2 regions of the Arthrobacter sp. JZ12 genome follow, and region 1 is predicted to be linked to the other one. Evidence: riboswitches for the same ligand, from Rfam matches in the RefSeq annotation. Region 1 holds a riboswitch; the other holds the start of a gene.
What was found. A riboswitch is a leader RNA that binds a small molecule or an ion and turns the genes downstream of it on or off. The one in region 1 is predicted to bind S-adenosylmethionine.
Positions count from the first base shown of each region.

Region 1 (4,773 bases):
CTGCACCTGGAACATGTAGGCAAGGCGGTGCCCAGCCTCGACCACATTGCCATGACGGTGCGCGTGCTGCGTGAGGCAGGAGTCGCCGTCGATGATTCGGAACCCAACACCTGGCGAGTGGACCCGGGTCCGATCCGCGCCTTCGACGTCCGCATCGAACCGGACCTTTCGAACGCCGGCCCGTTCCTTGCCGCCGCCGTAGTGACCGGCGGCACCGTCCGCATGCCCCACTGGCCCACAGACACCACCCAGGTGGGTGCAAAGTGGCAGAGCATCCTTCCGATGCTGGGCGCCGACGTCGAACTGACGGACGATTCCACCCTTGTGGTCCGCGGTACGGGAACCATCCGGGGTGCGGAACTGGCAGACACCAGCGAGCTCGCTCCCACAGTGGCGGCAATCTGCGCCCTCGCGGACACCCCCTCCGTGCTCAGCGGCATCGCACACCTCCGCGGACATGAGACGGACAGGCTGGCCGCCCTCGTCGCCGAGATCACGCGGCTCGGCGGGGACGCCGAGGAAACCGCCGACGGCCTCATCATCCGGCCCGCCGCACTCCACGGCGGCAGGTTCCACACCTACGACGACCACCGCATGGCCACCGCAGGTGCCATCATCGGGCTCGTCGTGGACGGCGTGGAGGTCGAAAACATCGAGACCACCTCCAAGACCATGCCCCAGTTCCCCGAGCTCTGGCAGCACCTGACCACTACGGCCGAATCGAGCGCCCAGCGGTGACTCCAGCGGGATCCCGGCGAGGAACTGCTTCCTGGGATGAGTCTGATGTTCGAATCCGGCCCAACAAGAAGGGGTCGCGACCGCGCACCAAGGACCGCCCGGCACACGAGGACGCAGTCACAGGCAGGATCATCACCGTGGACCGGGGACGGTACACGGCTGTGGTGGACGAGGACACGGAGGCAGAGCGCACGGTCATAGCTGCGCGGGCACGCGAGCTGCGCCGGTCCCCCGTGGTCGCCGGTGACCTGGTCTCACTGGTCGGGGATGTCAGCGGCGAACCGGACACCCTGGCCCGGCTGGTGCGCATCCAGGACCGGCAGACCGTTCTGCGCCGAAGCGCTGACGACACGGATCCCGTGGAGCGGATCGTCGTAGCCAACGCCGAACAGCTGGTCATCGTTGTGGCGGCCGCCAATCCCGAACCGCGCACCGGATTCATAGACCGCGCACTCGTGGCCGCTTACGACGCCGGCATCCAGCCGCTGCTTTGCGTCACCAAGGCGGACCTGCGGGACCCGTCGGTACTGCTGGCCAACTATGAGCACCTTGACCTTGAGATCATCACAAGCCGCACCGCGGAAACTCCGGATGCCGTGCCAACTACCTCCGCAAGCGGGGCCTCCGCCCTCCTTGCACACCAGGCGATCGCCCAACTGAAGGAGCTGCTGGACGGCCGGGTCAGTGTGCTGCTGGGCCACTCCGGGGTCGGCAAGTCCACCCTGGTCAACGCGTTGACCGGCGCCAACCGGGCCACCGGCGGTGTGAACGCGGTGACGGGGCGCGGCCGGCACACGTCGTCGTCGGCCTTCGCCCTGAAGGCCGAGGATTCCTCCCCTGGAACGTGGATCATCGATACACCGGGCATCCGATCCTTCGGCCTCGCCCATGTGGAGCCCGACCGGATCCTCGCGGCCTTCCCGGATCTGGAACCGGGGACCCAGGACTGTGAACGCGGCTGTCGGCACGACGAGACCGCCGTCAACTGCGGTCTGGACGACTGGGTGGGATCCGGTTCCGCAGGTGAGTCAGGCCCGGTGCGGCTTGCATCGCTGCGCCGATTGCTCGGCGCAGGTGCGGAACAGGTACAGGGATCCAAGGAACTGGGGATGCACTAGAACCGGGTGACTCTGTTAGACTCAAGAAAGTTGTTGTGTTGCGCACGAATGTTTAAGCCTTGATTTCTCTACGGAGTTCGAAAGCTTTTTTTGCAGGCGGAAGAACACCGCGACGGGAACCCCGAAGTACGGGGGGATCCTCACACCCAAGGAAGTAAAATGGCAACAGGTACAGTCAAGTGGTTCAACGCAGAAAAGGGCTTTGGATTCATCGCTCCTGACGACGGCGGCGCTGACGTTTTCGCTCACTTCTCCGCAATCAACTCGAGCGGCTTCCGCTCGCTTGAGGAGAACCAGAAGGTCAGCTTCGAGACCACCCAGGGCCCCAAGGGCCCCCAGGCTGAGAACATCTCCGTTCTCTAGTCTCTAGAGCTTCCCAGGGAGGGACACCGGCTTCGGCCGCTGTCCCTCCCTGTTTTTAACCCTGATTCTTGGCGTGTATGTTTCGCATCGATGGTCCCGCGACGGTGGCCATTCCCTGTCTGCCGGTCGGCAGGCAGAGGTTGTTATAGGTTGAAAGTATGAACCTCCAGAGCTACAACGATGACCTGCGCCTTGCACATGTGATGGCCGATTCCGTGGACGACCAGACCATGTCCCGCTTCAAGGCGCTCGATCTGGCGGTTGAAACAAAGCCTGACTTCACGCCCGTCACCGACGCCGACAAGTCAGCGGAGGAGGCCATTCGGGGCCAGCTTTCGCGTGCCCGCCCGCGGGACGCGGTGCTGGGCGAGGAGTTCGGCAGCAGCGGGGCAGGATCCCGCCGGTGGATCATTGATCCCATCGACGGCACCAAGAATTTCGTCCGCGGCGTGCCGGTCTGGGCAACGCTCATAGCGCTGGTTGATGAGGGCCGTCCCGTCGTCGGCGTCGTAAGCGCGCCCGCCCTCGGGAAGCGGTGGTGGGCCGCAACGGGAACGGGAGCATTTACGGGCAAGTCGCTTGCCTCGGCAACCCGGCTGCGGGTCTCCAACGTCTCCCGGCTGGAAGACGCCTCACTCTCCTACTCCAGCCTGTCCGGCTGGAAGGAACGCGGGAACCTGCCCGAGTTCCTGTCACTGACGGAATCGGTCTGGCGCACCCGCGCCTACGGCGACTTCTGGTCGTACTGCCTGGTCGCAGAGGGCGCCGTGGACATTGCCTGCGAGCCGGAGCTCAACCTGTACGACATGGCTGCGCTGGTGCCGATCGTCACCGAGGCGGGCGGCCGGTTCACCTCGCTCGAGGGCGCCGACGGGCCTTTCGGCGGCAATGCGCTGGCAACCAACGGCACGCTGCACAGTGACGCGCTCAAGGTCCTCAACCCAACGCTGGACGACCTGCTCCAGGAAGGCGCTGCACCGGCGTAACGCCGTAACAATGAGGCAGGGAAGGATCGGACTGTCCTATCCTGAAGCCATTGGTCACGAGTGCCAGCGCAAAACCCCGGTTTGCTGGCCGGCAACCCTCCTTCCGCGGTGGGGTGCCCCGGGTGACGACCAGGCCGTGCCAGACCGTGGTACGGCAAGCGCGGGACCTCCCAGGGCGGTCCCTTGAGAGCACTGTGGGGTTATGCCATGAGCAATGCCGTCCTTGAAAACACCAGCAACGTCTCCGCCGAACCGCTGGCCGACGTCCTCGGCGCGGAGCTTCCGGCCCCGCTGATCGACGGCCGCACCGTCCGGTACGTGAACCTTGACTACGCCGCGTCGACGCCGGCTCTGGAGGCGGTGAACGACTATGTCCAGACGGTGCTTCCGTACTACGCGAGCGTGCACCGCGGTGCCGGTTATGCCTCGCAAATCTCCACCTCGCTGTATGAGAACGCGCGGCAGGCGGTGCGCAGCTTCGTAGGCGGCCGTAACGACGACGCCGTCATTTTCACGCGCAACACCACCGACGCCCTGAACCTCCTCGCCGGCTGCCTGCCGGCGGAAGGTGACGTGCTCTACCTGGACCTGGAACATCACGCCAATCTCCTGCCGTGGCTGGATCGGCCGCACCGGGGCCTGATTGCCGCACCGACCATCGAGGAAACAGTGGCTGCCGTGGAAGAGGAACTTCTCTCCGGCGGAGTGAGCCTGCTCGCCGTGACCGGCGCTTCCAACGTCACCGGAGAGGTCCTTCCCATTGCCCGACTCGCGGCGATTGCCCACGCGTCCGGGGCGCGCATCGCCGTCGACGCGGCCCAACTGGCGCCGCACCGGCGCCTGAACCTCCTCCGTGACGGGATTGACTACGTCGCCTTCTCGGGTCACAAGCTGTACGCACCCTTCGGAGCAGGTGTGCTGGTGGGCAGGCCGGACTGGCTCGACGCCGGTTCGCCGCACCTTGCCGGTGGCGGCGCGGTCAAGGCAGTGAAGGTGGATTCGGTGTCCTGGACAACCGGTCCGGCCCGCCACGAGGGCGGATCGCCCAACGTCCTGGGTGCGGCGGCCCTGGCGCACGCCACCCAGGTAATTTCCGGGCTCGACGAGGACGAGTGGCTGCGCCACGAGGCCGATCTCCGTAAAGCACTGGTGGAAGGGCTCAGCGGCCTGCCGGGCATCACGGTCCACTCAATTTTTTCCGACAGCACGGACGCCATCGGCGTCGTTAACTTTTCGGTCCATGGGTACGACGCCGGCCTGGTCGCTGCGTACCTGTCGGCGGAGCACGGCGTGGGACTCCGGGACGGCAAATTCTGCGCCCACCCTCTCCTGAAGCGCCTGGGACTGCCGTCCGGCTCACTCCGGGCAAGTTTCGGGCTGGGTTCCCGGCACGACGACGTCGATCGGCTGCTGACCGGCCTATCGGCACTCATTCGCGACGGTCTCGGCACCGATTACGTAGTCGACGCCGGGCGCTGGGTTCCCGCCGTCGAGACACGTTCCTTCCCTGAGTGGGCACCACACACACCGGGCACGGCCGGAGCCGCCCCCTGCACGACCGACTGAGG
Region 1 is NZ_CP045246.1:2,095,673-2,100,445, forward strand. It holds gene aroA (3-phosphoshikimate 1-carboxyvinyltransferase) at 1-738, shown strand, start outside; gene rsgA (ribosome small subunit-dependent GTPase A) at 735-1,856, shown strand; gene GC088_RS09730 (cold-shock protein) at 2,016-2,219, shown strand; gene hisN (histidinol-phosphatase) at 2,378-3,205, shown strand; SAM riboswitch class IV at 3,258-3,372, shown strand; gene GC088_RS09740 (aminotransferase class V-fold PLP-dependent enzyme) at 3,413-4,771, shown strand.

Region 2 (4,773 bases), 1.5 Mb from region 1:
GTTGAGGAAACCGTAGGTGTTGAAGTCGATGTTGCGGAAGAAGAGCTCGGCGCCCTCCTGCTCGGCGGAAGCCATGATCGGGTCCAGGCCCGCCCAGGCGTCGACCGAACCGTTGTTCAGGGCGGCCCAGCCGTCAGCGTGCTGCAGGTTCTGCACGGTGACCTCGGAGGGGTCGATGCCTGCCGACTCGAGCGACTGCACCAGGAAGAAGTAGGGGTCGGTGCCCTTGGTCGCCGCGATGGACTTGCCACGCAGGTCCTCAAGGCTCTCGATGCCGGTGCCCTCGACGGTGACCATCGCGGACCACTCGGGCTGGGAGTAGATGTCGATCGTCTTGATCGGCGAGCCGTTGGAACGGGCGAGGAGCGCAGCGGAACCTGCGGTGGATCCGACGTCGACGGCGCCGGCGCGGAGGGCCTCGTTGGCCTTGTTGGAGCCCGCGGACTGAACCCAGTTGACGGTGACGCCCTCGTCCTCGAGCTCGGCTTCCAGCCAGCCCTGATCCTTGATGACCAGGCTGAGCGGGTTGTAGGTGGCGAAGTCGATGTTGAGCTCGGTCGCCGTGGTGCCGGATGCCTCGGTGGTGGAGGCTGCGTTCTCGCCTGCGAGGCAGCCGGTGAGGGCAAGGGTGCCGGTGGCGGCAACTGCTGCCGAGAGGACGGCGCGGCGGGTGAAGGACAAGCGTGTGCTGTTCATTTCTTCCTTTAGGTGGTGCGGCAGCCATCGTGCGGACGGGCACGACGGCGGAACGGGGGTGAAATTCTTGGGTGGCTGTGAAAGCCGGAAGCGGCCTAGTGGCCGGGAACACCGAGTTCGGTGAGGAGCGAGCTGCGCATTCGGCCCAGCTCGGCGGAGTTGCGGTCGCGGGGGCGGTCCCCGGGAACCGTGAGCACTTCGGCGATGGAGGCGCCGGGGCGGGTGGGATCGCTGGATTTGGCGAGCACAATGATGCGGTCGGCAAGTTGGAGGGCTTCGTCGACATCGTGTGTCACGAGCAGGACCGTGGTGGGCTGTGCCCGGTGGATGTCCAGCAGGAGGTCCTGCATCTTCAGGCGGGTCAGGGCGTCGAGGGCGCCGAACGGCTCGTCGAGCAGGAGCACCTTGGGGTTGCGGGCGAGCGCCCGGGCCAGCGACGCCCGCTGCGCCATGCCGCCTGAGACTTCGCGCGGCCGGTGCTCGGAGAAGTCGGAGAGTTCCACCAGCCCGAGGAGTTCGCTGACCTTTGCCTTGCCCTCGGCGGCGCCGGTTCCCTTGGGGAGGCCGATTGCCACGTTGGCGCGCAGCGAAAGCCAGGGGAGCAGGCGGGGTTCCTGAAAGGCGACGGCGCAGCGGTCGTCGATGCCGTTGACCGCGGTCCCGTCGATGAGGACGGCACCGCTGGTGGGGGCGTCGAGACCCGCAGCAGCGCGAAGCAACGTGGACTTGCCGCAGCCGCTGGCGCCGACAATCGCCAGTACCTCACCTGCGCGCACGTCGAGGTTGATGTCGCGTAGGACAACGTGTTCGCCGCTGCCCGTGCCGAAGGAACGGGTCAGGGAGGAGAAGGCCAGGGCAGTGCCTGCTTGGTGGCGACGCCGGACTGGATTTTGGCGGCGGCCTGCTGCTGGGCGCTGAGGACAGTACTCATTTAGATCACTCCATCGCTCCTGGCAGTAGCACCCGTTCCCCTGCGATGCAGGTAAGGGTTGCTGCGGCGTCAACGATCCAGGTCTCTCGGCCGCTCGGGATGGTGAGCTTCTACTAAACGACTTTGTGACCGTCCGTTGCAACATGTGTCGTAACAAAGCGACCAGCGCGCTGAAGAAGTGTTAATGCATCGGTGACGGAAATCACGGTCGGTGAACGGCCGGTGAACAGAACTTAAGAGAGTCCTCATCTGCTTCTCACGGGCTTCTCCTTCCTGCTTGGTTGTGTGGAACCCGGGAACAATCAATCGAAAGGAATGTCCCATGGGTCTCATCACTGAAGCAGCAGAACTCAATGTCAGCACGGCAGTTAATGTCAGCACGGTCTCCGAACGGCTTATCGCCCTCGATCCCGCACGCCTGAAGCGGGCCAAGAAGGCCTACACAACGCGGCACTTCGCGGCGGCGGTCGAGGCCGAGCCGAACGGCTACTTCCTGCGCCAGGGGGTGCCGGCGGTCGGTGACCTGGTGCTCGCAGAGGTCGTTGAACTCGGCTCACATACCAAGCTGGAGGGCCCGCACTCCCGGCGCCAGTCGATGTTCGTCGGCGACGAGATCGTGGTGACCTACGGCAACCGGTACGCGCCGGACCAGTTCCTGGCAGAGGTGCCCGGGGACCTGCGTCAGTGCAACCTCGTTGCTGCCGGGGGTGTTGCCGGTGCCGTCCTTGAGCAGCACGCGGCGATGAAACCCGCGACCGTTATCCAGCCGATTGGGCTCGTGTCCACCCGCGACAGGGTACTGAACCTCCGGGACCTCGTGCCGAACGAGGACGCGCCGTCGGGCGGCACCGGGTCGCCGAAGGTGATCGCAGTGCCTGGAACCTCAATGAATTCGGGCAAATCCACCACCGTCGGCTGCCTGGTCAACGGTCTTGCCGGTTCCGGTCTGACGGTCGCCGCAGGCAAGGCCACCGGTACGGGCTCGGGCAACGATCCCCGGCTCTTCACCGACGCCGGTGCCTCCCACGTTCTGGACTTCACCGACTTCGGCTACCCCACAACCTTCCGCCTGGACTATGACGCGATCCGCACGCTCCTGACCCGGCTGATCGGCAGGCTCAGCCGTCCCGACGTCGATGTGGTGGTGGTCGAAATCGCCGACGGCGTCCTCCAGCCCGAGACTGCGCGGCTGCTTTCGGATCCGGTGTTCCACGCCTCGGTCGACGAGGTGGTCTTCTCAGCCGCTGACGCGCTCGGAGCTACCGCAGGAATCCAGGTGCTGCAGCAGCACGGCGTGAAGGTGGCAGCGGTGTCCGGCCTGGTGACCGCTTCCCCGTTGGCTGCCCGCGAGGCCAGTGCGGTCTTGGACGTGCCGGTGATCAACACACGCGACCTGTCCCGGCCCGACATCGCGCACGGGCTCTTCGCCGGGCAGGACGACTAGGGGCCTTCGGTGGGTTCTGCACGGGTTGGTCTTCCACGCCTGTTCGACGGCGACCGCGGGCGCGTCCTGGTGCTGCTGGTTGCAGCGGGCCTGGGGCTTGCCTGCCTTGCCGGTGGAACTGCCGTCCTGATGACCGTACTGCTGGGTGGTGATGTTCATCCGGTGGGGGTGGCACTTGCTGGAGGTGGGCTGGTGGCCGCGGCGGCCGGCGTCGGCTTCCTTCGCTCCGCCGAGCGGGTGCTGGCCGAGCGTCTTGGCCAGAGCTACATCCAGCAGATCCGCTTGGGACTGCTCGACTCCGCGCTGGCCTCCGATCGCCCGCCGGCGCCCGGCATCACCATCGCGCGCGCAACGAACGACCTGACGAGTGTGCGCAACTGGATCGCGCTCGGCATTGCACCGATGATGTCCGGCATTCCGCTGATCCTCGGTTCGGTGTGCGCGCTCATGGTGCTGCACCCGGTCCTGGGGGCGGCCGCTGCGGTTCCGCTCCTACTCCTGACCGGTGCCCTGATGCTGATGGCCCGGACTGCGTTTGCCCGGGCGCGGGTGGTGCGCAGGAAGCGGGGCCGGCTGGCATCGCTCCTGGCCGACACGATCGCCGCCGCCCCCTCCGTCCGTGTGGCAGGCGGGCGCCGGCGCGAGGTGCGGCGCATCGAAAAGGCGGGGTCCGCCGTCGTCGATGCTTCCGTTCACCGGGCGGAAGTCGCCGGCTGGATCCGGGGTGCCGCCGCGGCAGCCGGAGCGCTGACGGTCGCCGCTGTCGGCCTTGTAGGTCTCTGGCAGCAGCTTCCCGCGGCAACAGTGGCGGGAGCGCTCACGATCGTCGGACTGCTGGCCACGCCGGTAGCGGACATGGGGCGCGCGGTCGAGTACCGCCAGAACTTCAGGGCGGCCCGCCGCATCCTGGCTCCGGCGCTCGCAGAAACCGGAACGACGGCGGCGGGTGCGGTGCGGAGGCAGCCGCCCGTGAGCGCGCCCCCCAAAGGGACGGGTGTCGTCTCGATCGCGTCCGGAAGTGGGGACGACGTCGTCGTCGGGCTTCCGCTGACGGCGCGGCCAGGCGAAGTGGTGGAGGTCCGCTCAACGGACCCGGCCAGAGTCGATGCGCTCTTCAGCCGGATTGTCGGCCTGAGCGATCCGGGTGCCCTGCAGGTGTTCGTCGACGGGGTGGAGCTTGGGTCAGCATCGTTCCGGGCGCAGCGGGAGCGCGTGGGCTATGCCGTGGCGGGCATGGCCTTGGAACGGGGGACGATCGAGCGTGCGGTGCGCTATCGCCGGCCGGACCTTGACCCCGCTGAGGGGGAGCATGCCTTGGCCCAGGCCGGTCTTGGTGCCGCGATCGGATCCCTGCCGAAGGCCGAGCGCACCGAGCTGCGGCGGGGCGGGGAGCCTTTGTCGGTATCGGACAAGGCGCGGCTCCTGGTGGCGCGCGCAGCGCTTGGTGAGCCCGCGCTGCTGGCCCTCAACCGGATCGACGCCGAGCTCGACGACGATGGCCGCGCCATGCTCCGCCGCCTGATCGAGAACTATCCCGGAGTGGTGCTGGTGTCCTTCGCCCGGCCCGAGGGCCCGCTGCTTCTGCGTGACGGGGTGGGACCGGTGGTGTGGGACCTCGATGAGCTTCCATGTGGCTTGAGCGGTGAGGGAACCTAACCCTTCTCGGCTCCCGCAGTCAGCCCCTCGGTCAGCAGCCGCTCAG
Region 2 is NZ_CP045246.1:258,195-262,967, forward strand. It holds gene GC088_RS01330 (aliphatic sulfonate ABC transporter substrate-binding protein) at 1-696, opposite strand, end outside; gene GC088_RS01335 (ABC transporter ATP-binding protein) at 792-1,550, opposite strand; SAM riboswitch class I at 1,635-1,733, opposite strand; gene GC088_RS01340 (DUF1611 domain-containing protein) at 1,950-3,071, shown strand; gene GC088_RS01345 (ABC transporter transmembrane domain-containing protein) at 3,081-4,727, shown strand; gene GC088_RS01350 (carbohydrate ABC transporter permease) at 4,724-4,773, opposite strand, start outside.
Region 2: it holds a riboswitch for S-adenosylmethionine, as region 1 does, so the genes downstream of both, GC088_RS01335 (ABC transporter ATP-binding protein) here and GC088_RS09740 (aminotransferase class V-fold PLP-dependent enzyme) in region 1, are expected to answer to the same signal.